Regions from separate parts of the Dermacoccus sp. Ellin185 genome, predicted to be linked through region 2. Evidence: riboswitches for the same ligand, from Rfam matches in the RefSeq annotation. Region 2 holds a riboswitch; the other holds the start of a gene.
The links. Region 2 has a riboswitch for thiamine pyrophosphate ahead of HMPREF0321_RS06765 (MFS transporter). Riboswitches for the same ligand answer to the same signal wherever they lie in the genome.
Positions count from the first base shown of each region.

Region 1: linked by a shared signal. The riboswitch ahead of thiC (phosphomethylpyrimidine synthase ThiC) and the one ahead of HMPREF0321_RS06765 (MFS transporter) in region 2 are both predicted to bind thiamine pyrophosphate.

Region 1 covers NZ_AEIQ01000119.1:9,543-17,095, reverse strand. Annotated here, with positions in the region: gene HMPREF0321_RS13490 (CE1759 family FMN reductase) at 26-736, shown strand; TPP riboswitch at 830-944, shown strand; gene thiC (phosphomethylpyrimidine synthase ThiC) at 1,034-2,899, shown strand; gene HMPREF0321_RS13480 (HAD family phosphatase) at 3,071-3,823, opposite strand; gene metH (methionine synthase) at 3,827-7,519, opposite strand.
Region 2 covers NZ_AEIQ01000065.1:16,725-24,277, forward strand. Annotated here, with positions in the region: gene HMPREF0321_RS14830 (D-alanyl-D-alanine carboxypeptidase family protein) at 361-975, shown strand; gene HMPREF0321_RS06760 (hypothetical protein) at 1,198-1,830, opposite strand; gene HMPREF0321_RS06765 (MFS transporter) at 1,920-3,248, opposite strand; TPP riboswitch at 3,242-3,347, opposite strand; gene HMPREF0321_RS06770 (hypothetical protein) at 3,460-3,837, shown strand; gene dxs (1-deoxy-D-xylulose-5-phosphate synthase) at 4,010-6,046, shown strand; gene HMPREF0321_RS06780 (phosphotransferase family protein) at 6,063-7,082, shown strand; gene HMPREF0321_RS06785 (VOC family protein) at 7,103-7,495, opposite strand.

The DNA.
Region 1 (7,553 bases), on a different contig from region 2:
GAGCAACGAGACGAAGGAGAACACGATGATGAACTGGACGGCACGCCTCGCCGTGATCAGCGGCGGGTTGAGTGAGGAATCGTCGACGCATCGTCTCGCCCAGCTGCTGAGCGACGCGGTTGTCGAGAGTGCGCGGGAGCAGGGCAGCGAGGTCGTCGTCGAGCGGATCGACCTGCGGGCGCTGGCGCACGACATCACGACGGCGTCGTTGACGGGGTTCGCTCCCCCGGCGCTCGCGGACGCCTACGAGGTGCTGGGCGCGGCCGACGCCGTGGTCGCGGTGACGCCGACGTACAAGGCGAGCTTCACGGGCTTGTTCAAGTCGTTCTGGGATGCGACTGCGGGCGGCGTGCTGAGCGGCGTGCCCGTCATCGTCGGCGCGACGGGCGGTTCCGCCCGACACTCACTGGTGACGGACACCGCCTTGCGACCGCTGTTCGCGTACATGAAGGCGCTCGTCATGCCGACGGCGGTCTACGCCGCGCCCGACGACTGGGCCGGGCGAGGCCTGGAAGCGCGGGCGAGCGAGGCCGCCGGTGAGTTGACGCAGCAGCTAGAGCGCGTGCTCGGCGGAGCAGACGTGGTGGTGAACGGCGGTTCTGGCGCGCGCGTGTCCAAGGATGGGGAAGCGCCGAGAACATCGTCGAAATCGGTTCGTACGCTTGCCGAGACGCGCAATCGGGCGCGCGATCCGTTCGTCGCGGTGCCGACGATGGAAGAGATGTTGCGCCGCTGAGCACGACTCGTGACCGGAGGGGTCCGTCAGGTTCGTCACGAACCTGACGGACCCCTTCGTCACGTTCGTCTGCCGGGATGTGCCATAGTCGGAAGCGTCCTTCGTGGGAGTCCTGAGAACAGGGCTGAGAGGGAGCTGATACTGCTCCGACCGCTACCCGACCTGACCCGGATCATGCCGGCGCAGGCAGCCAAGGAGACCTCATGGTCGCTCATCCTCCGTTCGGTGCCGACGTTCGTCGACGCCTGCTGCGTGGGGTCTTGCCGTGCCTTCGTCCGATCCGAAGGAGGCACCATCATGACGACGTTCAACGCCCGCGACCTCGCGGCCACCACCGACCGAGCAGCCACGTCGCCGGCGTCGGCCGCGGTTCAGAGGCGCGCAACCACCCCCGCTGACGGATCGGACGCTCGCCGCAAGCAGTACCGAGACGCGGACGGCCTGCGCGTGCCCTACACCGAGGTCATCCTCGACAACTCCCCCGGCACCGGCGCGGCCAACGCTCCCGTCGAGCTGTACGACACCTCCGGCCCGGGCAGTGACCCCGAGGTCGGGCTGCCGCCGTTGCGCGCCGAGTGGATCGCCGAGCGCGACGACGTCGAGACGTACGCCGGCCGAGAGCGCACCCTGCTCGACGACGGCCGCTCGGCCGTCCGACGCGGTGAGGCGAGCCACGAGTGGCGCGGCGAACGTCGCGCACCGCTGCGCTCGAAGGACGGCGCCGTCGTCACCCAGATGCACTACGCCCGTAAGGGATTGATCACCCCCGAGATGCGATTCGTCGCCGCCCGCGAGAACTGCGCCCTCGAACTCGTGCGCGACGAGGTCGCCGCCGGACGCGCGATCATCCCCGCCAACGTCAACCACCCGGAGAGCGAGCCGATGATCATCGGGCGTCGCTTCCTCGTCAAGGTCAACGCGAACATCGGAAACTCGGCCGTGACGTCGTCGATCGCCGAGGAGGTCGACAAGCTGACGTGGGCGACGACGTGGGGCGCCGACACCGTCATGGACCTGTCGACCGGTGACGACATCCACACAACGCGCGAGTGGATCCTCCGCAACTCCCCCGTCCCGATCGGCACCGTGCCGATCTACCAGGCCCTCGAGAAGGTCAACGGTGAGGCCGACAAGCTGACGTGGGAGATCTTCCGCGACACCGTCATCGAGCAGTGCGAGCAGGGCGTCGACTACATGACGATCCACGCCGGCGTGCTGCTGCGCTACGTGCCGATGACGGCCGAGCGCATCACGGGCATCGTCAGCCGCGGCGGCTCGATCATGGCCGGCTGGTGTCTCGCGCACCACGAGGAGAACTTCCTCTACACCCACTTCGACGAGCTGTGCGAGATCTTCGCCCGCTACGACGTCGCCTTCTCCCTCGGTGACGGCCTGCGCCCTGGCTGTACCGCCGACGCCAACGACGAGGCGCAGCTTTCCGAGCTGCGCACCCTCGCCGAGCTGACGAAGCGGGCATGGCAGTTCGACGTCCAGGTCATGGTCGAGGGCCCCGGGCACGTGCCGCTCGACCTCGTCGAGGAGAACGTGCGCCTGCAGCAGGAGTGGTGTGACGGCGCGCCGTTCTACACGCTCGGCCCGCTCGTCACCGACGTCGCACCCGGCTACGACCACATCACTTCCGCCATCGGCGCGACGACGATCGCGATGGGTGGCACCGCGATGCTGTGCTACGTCACGCCGAAGGAGCACCTCGGCCTGCCGAACCGTGATGACGTCAAGACCGGCGTCATCACGTACAAGCTCGCGGCGCACGCCGCGGACGTCGCGAAGCGCCACCCCGGCGCGCGAGCGTGGGACGACGCGTTGAGCAAGGCGCGCTTCGAGTTCCGTTGGAACGACCAGTTCAACCTGTCGCTCGACCCCGACACCGCGCGCGAGTTCCACGACGAATCGCTGCCCGCCGAGGCGGCGAAGACAGCACACTTCTGCTCGATGTGCGGGCCGAAGTTCTGCTCGATGCGCATCAGCCAGGACGTGCGCGACCGCTTCGGCGACGCCGGCGCCCAGCAGCGCGTCGTCAGCGAGAGCGAGGCGCGCGAGGGCATGCAGCAGATGTCGAAGACGTTCGTCGAGCTCGGGCGCAGCGTCTACGTCGACCCCGACACCGCCCACGCCCTGGCAACCCCCACGCCCCAGGACTGACGGGTTCGCAACGGTGAGGGGTGGAGCAACTCGACTCCGCCCCTCACCGACTCTTGTCTCCGTCCGTGCCCGCCCCATCTGCGATCTACGTCCACATTCGCGAACGGCGTACCCATCTGCGATTTTCGGTCACATTCGCCTGTGCCACGGCCTGCCGGGCCGGCTCGAGCATCAGCGCGTCGCGCGAGCTTGCTCCGCCAGACGCGGCAGGTCGTCGAGGCTGACGGCGGCGAGGTCGGGGACGACGACGAGGCCGTCGAGCTGCGGAATCTCGACGAGATGCGGCACGGCGAGCGTGGGGACGCCGGCCGCGACGGCCGAGCGCACGCCCGTCGCCGAATCCTCGATCGCGACGCACTGATCCGGGCGCAGGCCCAGCTCTGCCGCGGCCCGCACGTACGCCTCCGGGTCCGGTTTGCCCGCGCTCACCATGTCACCGGTGACGACGACCTCGAACGTCCCGGCCGGCAGCGCGTCGACGAGCACCCGCGCGAACGACTCGTACGACATCGTGACGAGCGCGCACGGCATCCCCGCCTCGTGGGCGGCGAGCAGCAGCTCCTGCGCGCCGGGGCGCCACGGCACGTGCTGCTTCAGCTTCTCGATGACCTGCTCGAGCAGGATGTCGACGATCTCGTCCGGCGTCAACGGAATACCCGTCTGATCCTTGATCATCCGACCCGTGACGGGCAGCGCGTTGCCGACGAGCTGGAACGCCTGCTCCTCGCTCCACGACGCCCCGTACGACTCGATCAGGCCGCGCTCGGCCTCCATCCAGTACGGCTCGGTGTCGATGACGGTGCCATCCATGTCCCACAGGATCGCGCGGGGGGCATGCGAACCATGCGCCGCGCGCGAGGACGCCGATGAGTCGAGCGCGTCGAGGCGGGCGTCGAGATGGTTCAGGTGCGGCGTCGGGTTCACGCGTCAGTCCTCCGGGTCGTATCCGAGGTTGGGGGCCAGGTGGCGCTCGGCCTCGGCCATCGTCCATCCCTTGCGCTCAGCGTAGTCGGCGACCTGATCGCGCCCGATCCGCCCGACGACGAAGTACTGCGCCTGCGGATGCGCGAAGTACCACCCGCTCACGGACGCGCCGGGCCACATCGCGCGCGACTCGGTCAGTTCGACCCCGATCGACGCGGTCACGTCGAGCAGGTCGAACAGCGTGTCCTTCTCGGTGTGCTCGGGGCACGCCGGGTAGCCGGGCGCGGGACGGATGCCCTGGTAGCGCTCCCTGATGAGTTCGTCGTTCGACAGCTTCTCCCCTGCCTCGTAACCCCAGAACTCGCGACGCACACGCTCGTGCAGCCGCTCGGCGAACGCCTCCGCGAGGCGGTCGGCGAGGGCCTCGAGCAGGATCGCCGAGTAGTCGTCGAGGTCGTCCTTGAACGCGCGGATCCGCTCCGGCAGCTCCGTCCCAGCCGTCACGGCGAACGCACCGACCCAGTCGTCGGCCGCACCCGTAGGGGCGACGAAGTCGGCGAGCGAGCGGTTCGGCACGCCGTCACGGTGCGTGCCCTGCTGACGCAGGTGGTGCAGGCGCGCCACCTCGGCCGAACGCGACGCGTCGCCGAACAGCACGGTGTCGTCACCGTCGGCCTGCGCCGGCCAGAACCCGATGACACCCGCCGGGTGCAACCAGCCCTCGTCACTGATGCGGTCGAGCATCGTCTGCGCGTCGTCGTACAGCTTGCGCGCCGCCTCGCCCTGCGCGGGGTTGCTCAGGATGTCGGGGAAGCGCCCCTTCATCTCCCAGGCGGCGAAGAACGGCTGCCAGTCGATGTACTCACGCAGCTCGCTCACCGGGTAGTCGGTGAACACCCTCGTCACGGGGGCGCCGTCGACGGCAAGGGCCGGAGCGTCGGGAACGCCTGCAGCCCAGTCCATCTCGGTGACGTTGGCCCGCGCCTCGTCGAGCGTCAGCAACGGACGCTCGTCGCGCTTGGCCGCGTGTCGGGCGCGCAACGCGTCGTAGTCGGCGACGACGTCGGCGAGCAACGCCTCGCGTCGCTCCCCCGTCGACAACAGCGCAGCGACGACCGGAACCGAGCGCGAGGCGTCCTTCACCCACACGACGGGCTCGTCGTAGCGCCCGTCGATCTTGACGGCCGTGTGCGCACGCGACGTCGTCGCGCCGCCGATGAGCAGCGGCTGAGTGAAGCCCTGACGCTGCATCTCAGAGGCCAGGTGCACCATCTCGTCGAGCGACGGCGTGATGAGGCCCGACAGCCCGATGATGTCGGCGTCGTGCTCGCGCGCAGCGTCGAGGATCTTCTGCGGAGCGACCATGACGCCGAGGTCGATCACCTCGTAGTTGTTGCACTGCAGCACGACGCCGACGATGTTCTTGCCGATGTCGTGCACGTCGCCCTTGACGGTGGCGAGCACGACGGTGCCGTTCGTCTGCTTGCTCGTGACGCCGCTCGCTTCCTTCTCCGCCTCGATGAACGGGATGAGGTAGGCGACGGCCTTCTTCATGACGCGCGCCGACTTCACGACCTGCGGCAGGAACATCTTGCCGGCGCCGAACAGGTCACCGACGACGCCCATGCCGTCCATGAGCGGGCCCTCGATCACCTCGAGCGGACGCTTGCCCTCGGCCTCCAGCTCGGCGCGCATCTGCTCGGTGTCGGCTTCGACGTGGTCGTCGATGCCCTTGACGAGCGCATGCGTGATGCGTTCGCGCACCGGCAGTTCGCGCCACTGTTCCGTCTTCGCTTCCGCCTGCTCACCGCTCGAGTTGTACTGTTCGGCGGCCTCGAGCAGCCGCTCGGTCGCGTCGGCGCGCCGGTTGAGGACGACGTCCTCGATCAGCTCGCGCAGTTCGGGGTCGATCTCGTCGTAGACGACGAGCGCGCCGGCGTTGACGATGCCCATGTCCATCCCCGCGGCGACCGCGTGGTAGAGGAAGACGGCGTGGATCGCCTCGCGCACCGGGTTGTTGCCGCGGAAGCTGAACGACACGTTCGACACGCCGCCGCTGACGAGGGCGCCGGGCAGGTTCGCCTTGATCCATCGCGTGCCCTCGATGAAGTCGACGCCGTAGTTGGCGTGCTCCTCGATGCCCGTGCCGATCGCGAAGATGTTCGGGTCGAAGATGATGTCCTCGGCCGGGAAGTCGACGTCGGGGCCGGTGAGGATGTCGTAGGCCCGCTTCGTGATCGTCTTGCGCCGCTCGAGGGTGTCGGCCTGGCCGTCCTCGTCGAACGCCATGACGACGATCGCCGCGCCGTAGCGCTTGCACAGCCGGGCGTGCTCGATGAACGGTTCGACGCCCTCCTTCATCGAGATCGAGTTGACGATCGACTTGCCCTGGATGCACTTCAGCCCGGCCTCGATGACCTCCCACTTCGAGGAGTCGACCATGACCGGGACGCGGCAGATGTCGGGTTCGGAGGCGATGAGCTTGCAGAAGCGATCCATCGCGGCGACGCCGTCGATCATGCCCTCGTCCATGTTGACGTCGATGATCTGCGCGCCGTTCTCGACCTGCTGACGGGCGACGGACAGCGCCGTCGCGTAGTCGCCGTCCTTGATGAGCTTGCGGAAGCGCGCCGAACCGGTGATGTTCGTGCGCTCACCGACGTTGACGAACAGCGAATCCTCGTCGACGGTGAACGGCTCGAGCCCGGACAGGCGCAGGGCGGGCGCGACGTCGGGCACGCTGCGCGGGGCCGTGGCGGCGACCGCGTCGGCGATCGCCCCGATGTGATCGGGCGAGGTGCCGCAGCATCCGCCGACGAGGTTGACGAGGCCGTCGCCCGCGAATGCGGCGACGGTCTGCGTCATCGCCTCGGGTGTCTCGTCGTACTCGCCGAACGCGTTGGGCAGGCCAGCGTTCGGGTAGCAGGAGACGAAACAGTCGGCGATGCGCGAGAGGTCGGCGACGTAGGGGCGCATCTCGTCGGCGCCGAGCGCGCAGTTGAGTCCGACGGCGAGCGGGCGCGCGTGACGCACCGAGTTCCAGAACGCCTCGCCCGTCTGCCCCGACAGGGTGCGGCCGGAGGCGTCGGTGATCGTGCCGGAGATGATGACGGGCCAGCGCCGCCCGCGTTCCTCGAACAGCTGCTCCAGCGCGAAGATCGCGGCCTTCGCGTTGAGCGTGTCAAAGATCGTCTCGATGAGCATGAGGTCGACGCCGCCGTCGGCCAGGCCGCGGGCCTGCTCGAGGTAGGCGCCGACGAGGTCGTCGAAGCTGACGTTGCGCGCGCCCGGGTCGTTGACGTCCGGTGAGATCGACGCCGTGCGGTTCGTCGGGCCGATCGCGCCGGCCACGAACCTCGGACGCGCCCCGGTGGTCACCGAATCGGCAGCAGTGCGAGCGAGTTTCGCGGATTCGACGTTGAATTCGTACGCGAACTCGGACATGTCGTAATCAGCCAATGAGATGCGCTGCGCGTTGAACGTGTTCGTCTCGACGATGTCAGCGCCGGCCTCGAGGTACTCGCGGTGGATGCCCTCGATGATGTCGGGCTGCGTCAGTGACAGCAGGTCGTTGTTGCCCTTGAGGTCGCTCGGCCAGTCGGCGAATCGCTCACCGCGGTAGTCGTCCTCACTCAACCCGTGCCGCTGGATCATCGTGCCCATCGCGCCGTCCATGACGAGGATTCGCTCACGCATGAGCGCGGCCAGCTCCTCGCTGCGATCCCCGCCT
Region 2 (7,553 bases):
GGTGCCCCCGGGTGGGGGTGTGTCTCGAGGCGGTGGCCGCACCGGTGCTGCCGCAGCGCGCCGCTGTCTCACGAGCGTGACGCACGATCCCGCGAGCCGCGGTGATGTGTGTCACACTCAAGAGGCAGATGGCGGGGCGGGCAGCGCGCCGACGAGTGACGGGGGAATTCTGCGATGCAGACACTGACGCGACGTGGCGCACTTCGACACGCCGGCCTCGCTGCGGCGACGACGGCCCTCGTGATCGAAGGGGCGCCGCAGGCTTTCGCAGCGGTTCCTGCGTCGAGGCAGGTGGCCCGTGCGGGGGCAACGTCGGTCCTCGTGCGACGGACGACCGCGACGCTTTCCTACCGCGTCAACGTGCGCGATCAGCCCACGCTGGAACCGCGCGCCCGGATCGTCGGGACGCTGGCGAGCACCACGACGCTGACAGGCTCTTACGACGCGAGCGGCCTGTGGTTCCGCATCGCCGAGGGTGCGTTCAAGGGGCGGTGGGTGACGTCCGCAGTCCTCGTCGCGACGACGGCGCGCGCGGTGAACGGCCGTCTGCCGATGTCGGCCGTCACGCGACTGCCGAGCTGGAGCGTCAACGTCAGCAACCTGCCGCACGAGCCGCGGTATCTCTCGCGCGCGGCGGCCGTCGGATATCTCGGACTGGCCGCGGCTTTCAAGGCTCGTTTCGGTGTGGCGCTGACGATCACCGAGGCCTACCGCACCCTGAGCCGTCAGCAGCTGCTCTACCGCACTCTCGGCTACCCCCGCGCGGCCGTCCCCGGCACCTCGAACCACGGGTTGGGCAACGCGATCGACTTCGGCATCGCCCGCACGAACGCGATCAACTCGCCTCTGTACTTCGGGCGTTCTTACGACGTGTGGCTGACGGCCAACTCCAAGCGCTGGGGATTCGACCGCCCCGACTACATGGATCGGCGCGGGTCCAACCCCGAGTGGTGGCACTACAACTTCGTCGGGTGACGACGGTGACGGAGGTCGCAACCGCTGGGTGAACCGCGCCGGCCATCAGCTGCTCGACGATTACGCGTCTGCACGAAGCATGTGCCGCACATTCGTCGTGCAGGTGCGTGATGCTCGAGCGGCTATCGGGGCGGGTGGCGGTTGCCGTCAGTCGACACGCGTCGGCCGCCAGCACCCGTGGGGTACCGGCGGCCGAGATGATGCGTGTGAGGCTGGCCGTAATCAGCCGTGCGGCGTCAGCGTCATGTTGATCGTGTTGCCGGGGCCGGCCACCTGGCTGTTGACGAGGCTCGTCGACAGGCCGCAGTTGGCGAAGTTCGGGATGGTGAACGTGCCCGAGAGGTTGATCGGGTCGAACAAGCCACCCTGCTTGCCCGTCACGGTCAGCGTGATGGGGCTGCTCGTGCGGCAGTTCTTGCCGACGAGGTTGATGAGGCCCTTACCCGTGGCCGAGACATCCTTGATGTGGAGGTTGACCTTCTGGGTCTGCACGATCTTGTGCGTGTTCGGGTCGATCGTTCCGACGGCCTTGCCGACGGGTTCCTGCGAGATCGTCGCGATGGCGATCTGCAGCTTGCCGAGCTTCACCGGCATCTTGAAGTCCTTGAGCATGATGTCGGAGCTCAAGTCACCCTTCTCGACGTGGAGGGTGGAGAAGGTGAAGCCGGTCGTCGTCGAGGACTGCCCGGACTTCTTGATCGTCGTCGTCGCCGACGTGTCGTAGCCGAGGTTCCAGATGGTGTCCTTCGTCGTGTCGCTCGTCGCGGCCTGCGCGCCGGGCGCAGCCATCGTGACGGTGCCGGCCACGGCGGTGGCGACGAGGGCGATCTTGGCGGTACGGCGTGTGGTGAACATGCTCATCCTTCGATAGTCGATGTGAACCGAGTCACGACGTTAACAAGATCATCACGGCGTCGCCACCGGTTCGAGCTGATTTCACCCACTCAACTTACTTTTTCGTAACCACCAACGTTACTTCCGCGTATCCACGCGGGGGCAAGAGTGACGAGGAGGCCCGCGACGCACAGCACGAGCGGGACGACGGCCGAACGGCCGAGCCACTGCGTCACGGTGGGCAGCCAGAACGGGTACAGGCCGGGCAGCACGACCGACGCCGAATAGACGCTGCCGTAGCCGCGCGAACGTCGCGACTCGGGGAAGTGTTCGGCGAGGTAGGCGCCGACCGGGCCGTAGGCGGAGACGGTGACGATCTGGACGGCCGCGGCGGCGATCGTCGTGGCGACGATGCTGCCCGATGACGCCGCATGCATCGCCGCGAGATAGGCGGCGGGGGCGGCGATGCAGGCCAGTGCTCCGAACGCCATGAAGAAGCGTGAACGGCCCACACGCGTCGAGACGGCACCCGCCGCGGCCATCGTCGGCGCACTGAAGGCCGTCGCGACGAGCATGACGAGCCCGACGTCATGGGGGGACAAGTGCGGGCGCAGCGAACTCGTCAGCACCGAGACGCCCATCATCGTGAACAACCACAACCCCGTCATGAGGGTGAACAATGCGGCCACGACACGGCCCGTCACGCGCTCTTCCTCGTCGTCGGTCGCGACGTGCGCGGCGGGATCGCGCTTGTCGGATTCGTGGGAAGAGTGGCTGTGACCTGCCGGCCCGGCGTGCGCTGACCTCGCGGTGAGGGCCAGGATCAACGGCAGGAGTGCGCCGACGACGAACAGCAGGCGCCACCCCCACGTGGTGTACGCGCCGCCGAGTGAGGCCGTCAGCATCATCGTGGCGGCAGCGATGGTGGCGTTCGCGAGGGGTGACATCGCCATGACGAGGCCGCTCAGGTGGCCGCGTCGTTGCGGCTCTGTGAGCGCGAGGGCGCGGGGGATGGCCGCGGAGTACTGCCCGCCGAGGAAGAATCCGGCGGCGAAGCGCAACGCCAGGAGAGCGGCCACGGCCCACGTCGAGGTGTGCAGGGGGAGCGTCACCATGAGGCCGGTGCACACGCTCAGGCCGAGCAGTGCGCCGCGTGACACGCGGGCTCGTCCGCGACGATCGGCCAGGGTGCCGAGGGCGAACGCCCCGAGGGGGCGGCCCAGGAGTGTCGCGGCGAAGACGAGGCCGTCGGGAATCGTCGAACGCGTCGACAGCACCCCACCCAGCGCAATGACGGGCAGGAAGATGTCGAACTGGTCGACGAAATTTCCGACGAGGGCGCTGCGGCGGGCCTCGCGCCGTTCTGGGGTGGCGGCGGCCGGCGCCAGGCGCGGCGCATCGTCGTGGGCAGGGGAAGGGGCAGGCGTCAGGGTAGACACGATCGAACACTCCCTACGGCGGCATGAACCGCATCAGGTTGGACGGTCGGCATGGCGATGCCCTCTCAGCCCGCGCCTCGGGCTCCCGTGTGACGGGCTCAGCATGCCACAGAGCACCCGGCTTCGGGGGAGTGCGTCGCGCCGGTCTGCGGGTCTCGTGGGGCGGTCATCAAATAGAACACGTGTTCGAACAATGGGGTACGCTGGGGTCATGTCGGACGAGGTGAACACCGGCCCTCCGGGCTGGCCGAAAGGTGTGCCGCCGCCGGGTGCGCCGGGGTGGCAGGAGGCGGCGACGCAGTGGCTGCTCGATCAGTGCCCCTCGGATTTTCGCGCCTACGACGCATGGCGCCGTCACCCGGTGGCGCTCGCTTGGGTGGCGACGTGGCATGTCGACGCTCAACTCGGCGCGATGCGCGAGTCATATCGCCGCATCCGCGTCGACCTCGCTGACGAGCTGCCACCGCGCGCGGTGCCGCAGGTGATGGAGCACCTGTCCGCGGAGGGGCTGCGGTTGCGTGCCACGGCGCGCGCCGTCCGTCTCGTGCACGAGGCGATGCGCGGCAAGACGTTCGTCCCTCGGCTGTGATGCGCCGGCGTTCGGGGCGGGTGCGTGGGCGGGCAGAGTCCCGGCCTTTGATCTCCGACGGCGCTACCGGCTCCGACGGGGGCGCGACGGGAGGGTGCCCACGCCCGCATGGCGGCTGCGCGGTCGACGACCTAGACTCAGGAGACTGCACTTTCGAAAGGCTGAGTGAGACGTGACGCTGCTGGAAACCATCTCGGGTCCGGACGATCTCAAGCGAATCCCCGCCGAGGAGCTCGACGCGCTCGCCGCCGAGATCCGTCAGTTCCTCGTCGAATCCGTCTCCAAGACGGGTGGGCACCTGGGCCCCAACCTGGGTGTCGTCGAGTTGAGCATCGCGATGCACCGCGTCTTCGACTCGCCGAAGGACACGTTCGTCTTCGACACCGGCCACCAGAGTTACGTCCACAAGTTGCTGACGGGGCGTCACGACTTCAGCAAGCTCAAGAAATCCGGCGGACTGTCGGGTTACCCGAGCCGCGAGGAGTCCGAGCACGATGTCGTCGAGAACTCGCACGCCTCGACGTCGCTGAGCTGGGCCGAGGGCATCGCCAAGGCGCGCCGCCTCAAGGGTGAGAGCGACCGTCACACCGTCGCCGTCATCGGTGACGGCGCCCTGACCGGCGGCATGGCGTGGGAGGCGCTCAACAACATCTCCGCCGACGCCGACCTGCCGCTCGTCATCGTCCTCAACGACAACGAGCGCTCCTATGCCCCGACGATCGGCGGGATGGCGCACCACCTCGCGACGATGCGCACGATGCACACCTACGACCAGGTGCTCGACTGGGGCAAGAACCGCCTGCAGGCGACGCCGAAGGTCGGGACGAAGATGTACGAGGCGCTGCACGGCGTGAAGCGTGGTCTCAAGGACATCGTCTACCCCGACACGGGCGTCTTCGAGAGCCTCGGCATCAAGTACCTCGGCCCGATCGACGGACATGACGAGGCGGCGGTCGAGGCCGCGCTGCGCCGCGCTCGCGACTACGGCCGGCCGACCCTCGTGCACGTCATCACGCAGAAGGGCCGCGGCTACGAGCCCGCGTTCTCCGACGAGGCCGACCAGTGGCACGGCATCGGCAAGTTCAACCCCGAGACCGGCCTGCCGTTCGAGGTGAGTGGCCGCATCTGGACCGACGAGTTCAGCGACGAGATGGTCGCCCTCGGCGCCGAGCGCGACGACATCGTCGCCATCACGGCTGCCATGCTCATCCCCGTCGGGCTCGACGGGTTCGCGAAGAAGTACCCCGAGCGCGTGTTCGACGTCGGCATTGCCGAGCAGCATGCCGTCACGATGGCGTCCGGGTTGTCGTACGGCGGCCTGCACCCCGTCGTCGCCGTCTATGCGACGTTCCTCAACCGCGCGTTCGACCAGCTGCTCATGGACACCGCACTGCACCGTCAGGGCGTGACGTTCGTGCTCGACCGTGCCGGCGTCACCGGCTCCGACGGCGCCTCGCACAACGGCATGTGGGACATGTCGATCTGCTCGATCGTGCCCGGCCTGCACCTCGCCGCCCCGCGCGACGGCGCACAGGTGCGCGAACTGCTGCGCGAGGCCGTCGACATCGACGACGCGCCGAGCGTCATCCGCTTCCCCAAGGGCGACGTCGCCGACCCGCTCGTCGCCGAGAGGCGTCTCGGTCGCCTCGACGTCATGCGTGAACCCGACGGCGGCGACGGCGTGGACGTGCTGGTCGTCGGTGTCGGGTCGATGGTCTCGACGGCACTCGGCGTCGCCGATCTGCTCACCGATCAGGGCCGTCGCGTCCAGGTCATCGACCCGCGCTGGACCTACCCGGTGGCCGACGAACTCGTCGACCTCGCCCGCGCCGCGGGCCGGGTCGTCGTCATCGAGGACAACCTCGTCGAGGCGGGCGTCGGCAGCGCCGTCGCGCGACGCCTGCGTGAAGCCGGTGTGCGCACGCCGCTCGACACGTTCGGCATTCCCAAGGAGTTCCTCGTCCACGCCTCGCGCGGCGAGGTGCTCGCGACCGTGGGGCTGACGGCCGCCGACATCGTCGACGCTCTCGGGCGCGACGACGCAGCACTCACGCGCGCCGATGTGTACGACGGTGGTGCACACGCGCCTGGCGGCGGTGCAGGCACCCGCGACGGTGACGCAGGCACGCAGGCCGCGGGACGTGATGCCGGTGCGACGGGTGATCTCGGGGACGCCATGCCGGTCGCCGCTCACGCCGACATCGACTGAGCGGTCGAACGACGTGGTGAAGTCACCCGATCTTCCTGTTCTCCCCGGCTCTGATCAGGTCGCGCCCGCGAGCGCGATCTGGAGCAGTGAGACGTGGCGCTGGGAGGCCGTGCGCTGGATGGACACGGCCCTCGCGCGGCGCGGTCTCGAACGTGTGCCGACGACGCCGTTGCAGCCGCGGGTGCGTCCCTGGTCGACGGTGCTCGTCGCCGAGACGACCGATCAAGGGCGCGTGTGGTTCAAGGCGACGAGCCCGGAGATGAGCCCCGAGGCCGCCATCCTGCGCGCGTTGCGTTCCGTCACGCCCGACGCGGTTCCGGTCGTGTGGGCCGACGACCCCGAGCGCGGCTGGCTGCTCATGCCCGATCAGGGCCCGGTGCTGCGTGACGTACAGCGTGACGACGACGCCGTCAGCCTCATGTCGTCCGTGGTGCGACGCTACGCGCGACTGCAACGCTCGTCGACGCGGGTCGTCGATCAACTGCGCGACGCGGGCGTGCCCGACATGTCGCCGCGCGAATCTGCTCGCCGGTGGCAACGCCTTGGGCTCAAACCCGACACGACACGTGAGGTGCGCCGCGCCGCGCAGCGGCTCGACGCCGTCGGGCTGCCGCTGACCATTCAGCACGACGACCTGCACGCCGGCAACGTCTTTGCCGACGGCACCTCGGCGGGCGCTCACGACGCGCGCATCTTCGACTGGGGCGACGCGAGCGTCGGCAACCCGCTGTGCTCGCTGCTCGTCCCGCTCGAGCGCATCGGCGAGGGACTCGACGACGACGCCGCCCGCGCAGCCCGTGAGCGCATCCTGCGCGCCTACCTCAGCGTGTGGAGCGACGTCGTCTCGAGCACTGCGCTGAGCGCCGCCGTCGACGACGCCCTGCTCATCGCCCGGGTCGGGCGCGTCTTCACGTGGCAGCGCGCCCTGACGCGCGCGAGTGCCGACGAGCGGCACGCGTGGGGTGTGCACGGACGCCGGTTGATCGCCGAGATCAACCGTTCCCTCGGGCATGCGCCCGAGCCGTCGCACGACTGACGCATCGCGCTCGCGAGCCGTCAGAGCTCGGGCGTCAGCACCTCGACGCGGTTGCCGAACGCGTCGCGGCAGTGGAAGCGTTCGTAGCCGTCGAGGGTGTGGCGCTCGGCCCAGTTCACGTCGAAACCGGCGCCCTCGATGCGCGCGGCAAGGGCCTCCAGGGCAGCTGTCGATTCGACGACGAGGGTGGGGTGGGCCTTCTTGGCGGGGACGAACGGTTCGTCGATCCCGAGGTGGATCTCGGCCGCGACGGCGCCGTCGTCAGCGAACGCGCGGAACCACGCGCCGCCGCGCTGTGCGAGCACGCCGGGTTTGGCGATCTCGTCGAGGCCGAGGGCATCGCGGTAGAAACGTCGGGCGTCGTCCTCGCGACCCTCGGGCATCGAGACCTGGACATGATGCAACGTGAGCATGAGGCGCCTTCCGGTGAAAGTATCTTGACGTAAAGATACTTTCGCCGGATACCCGCCG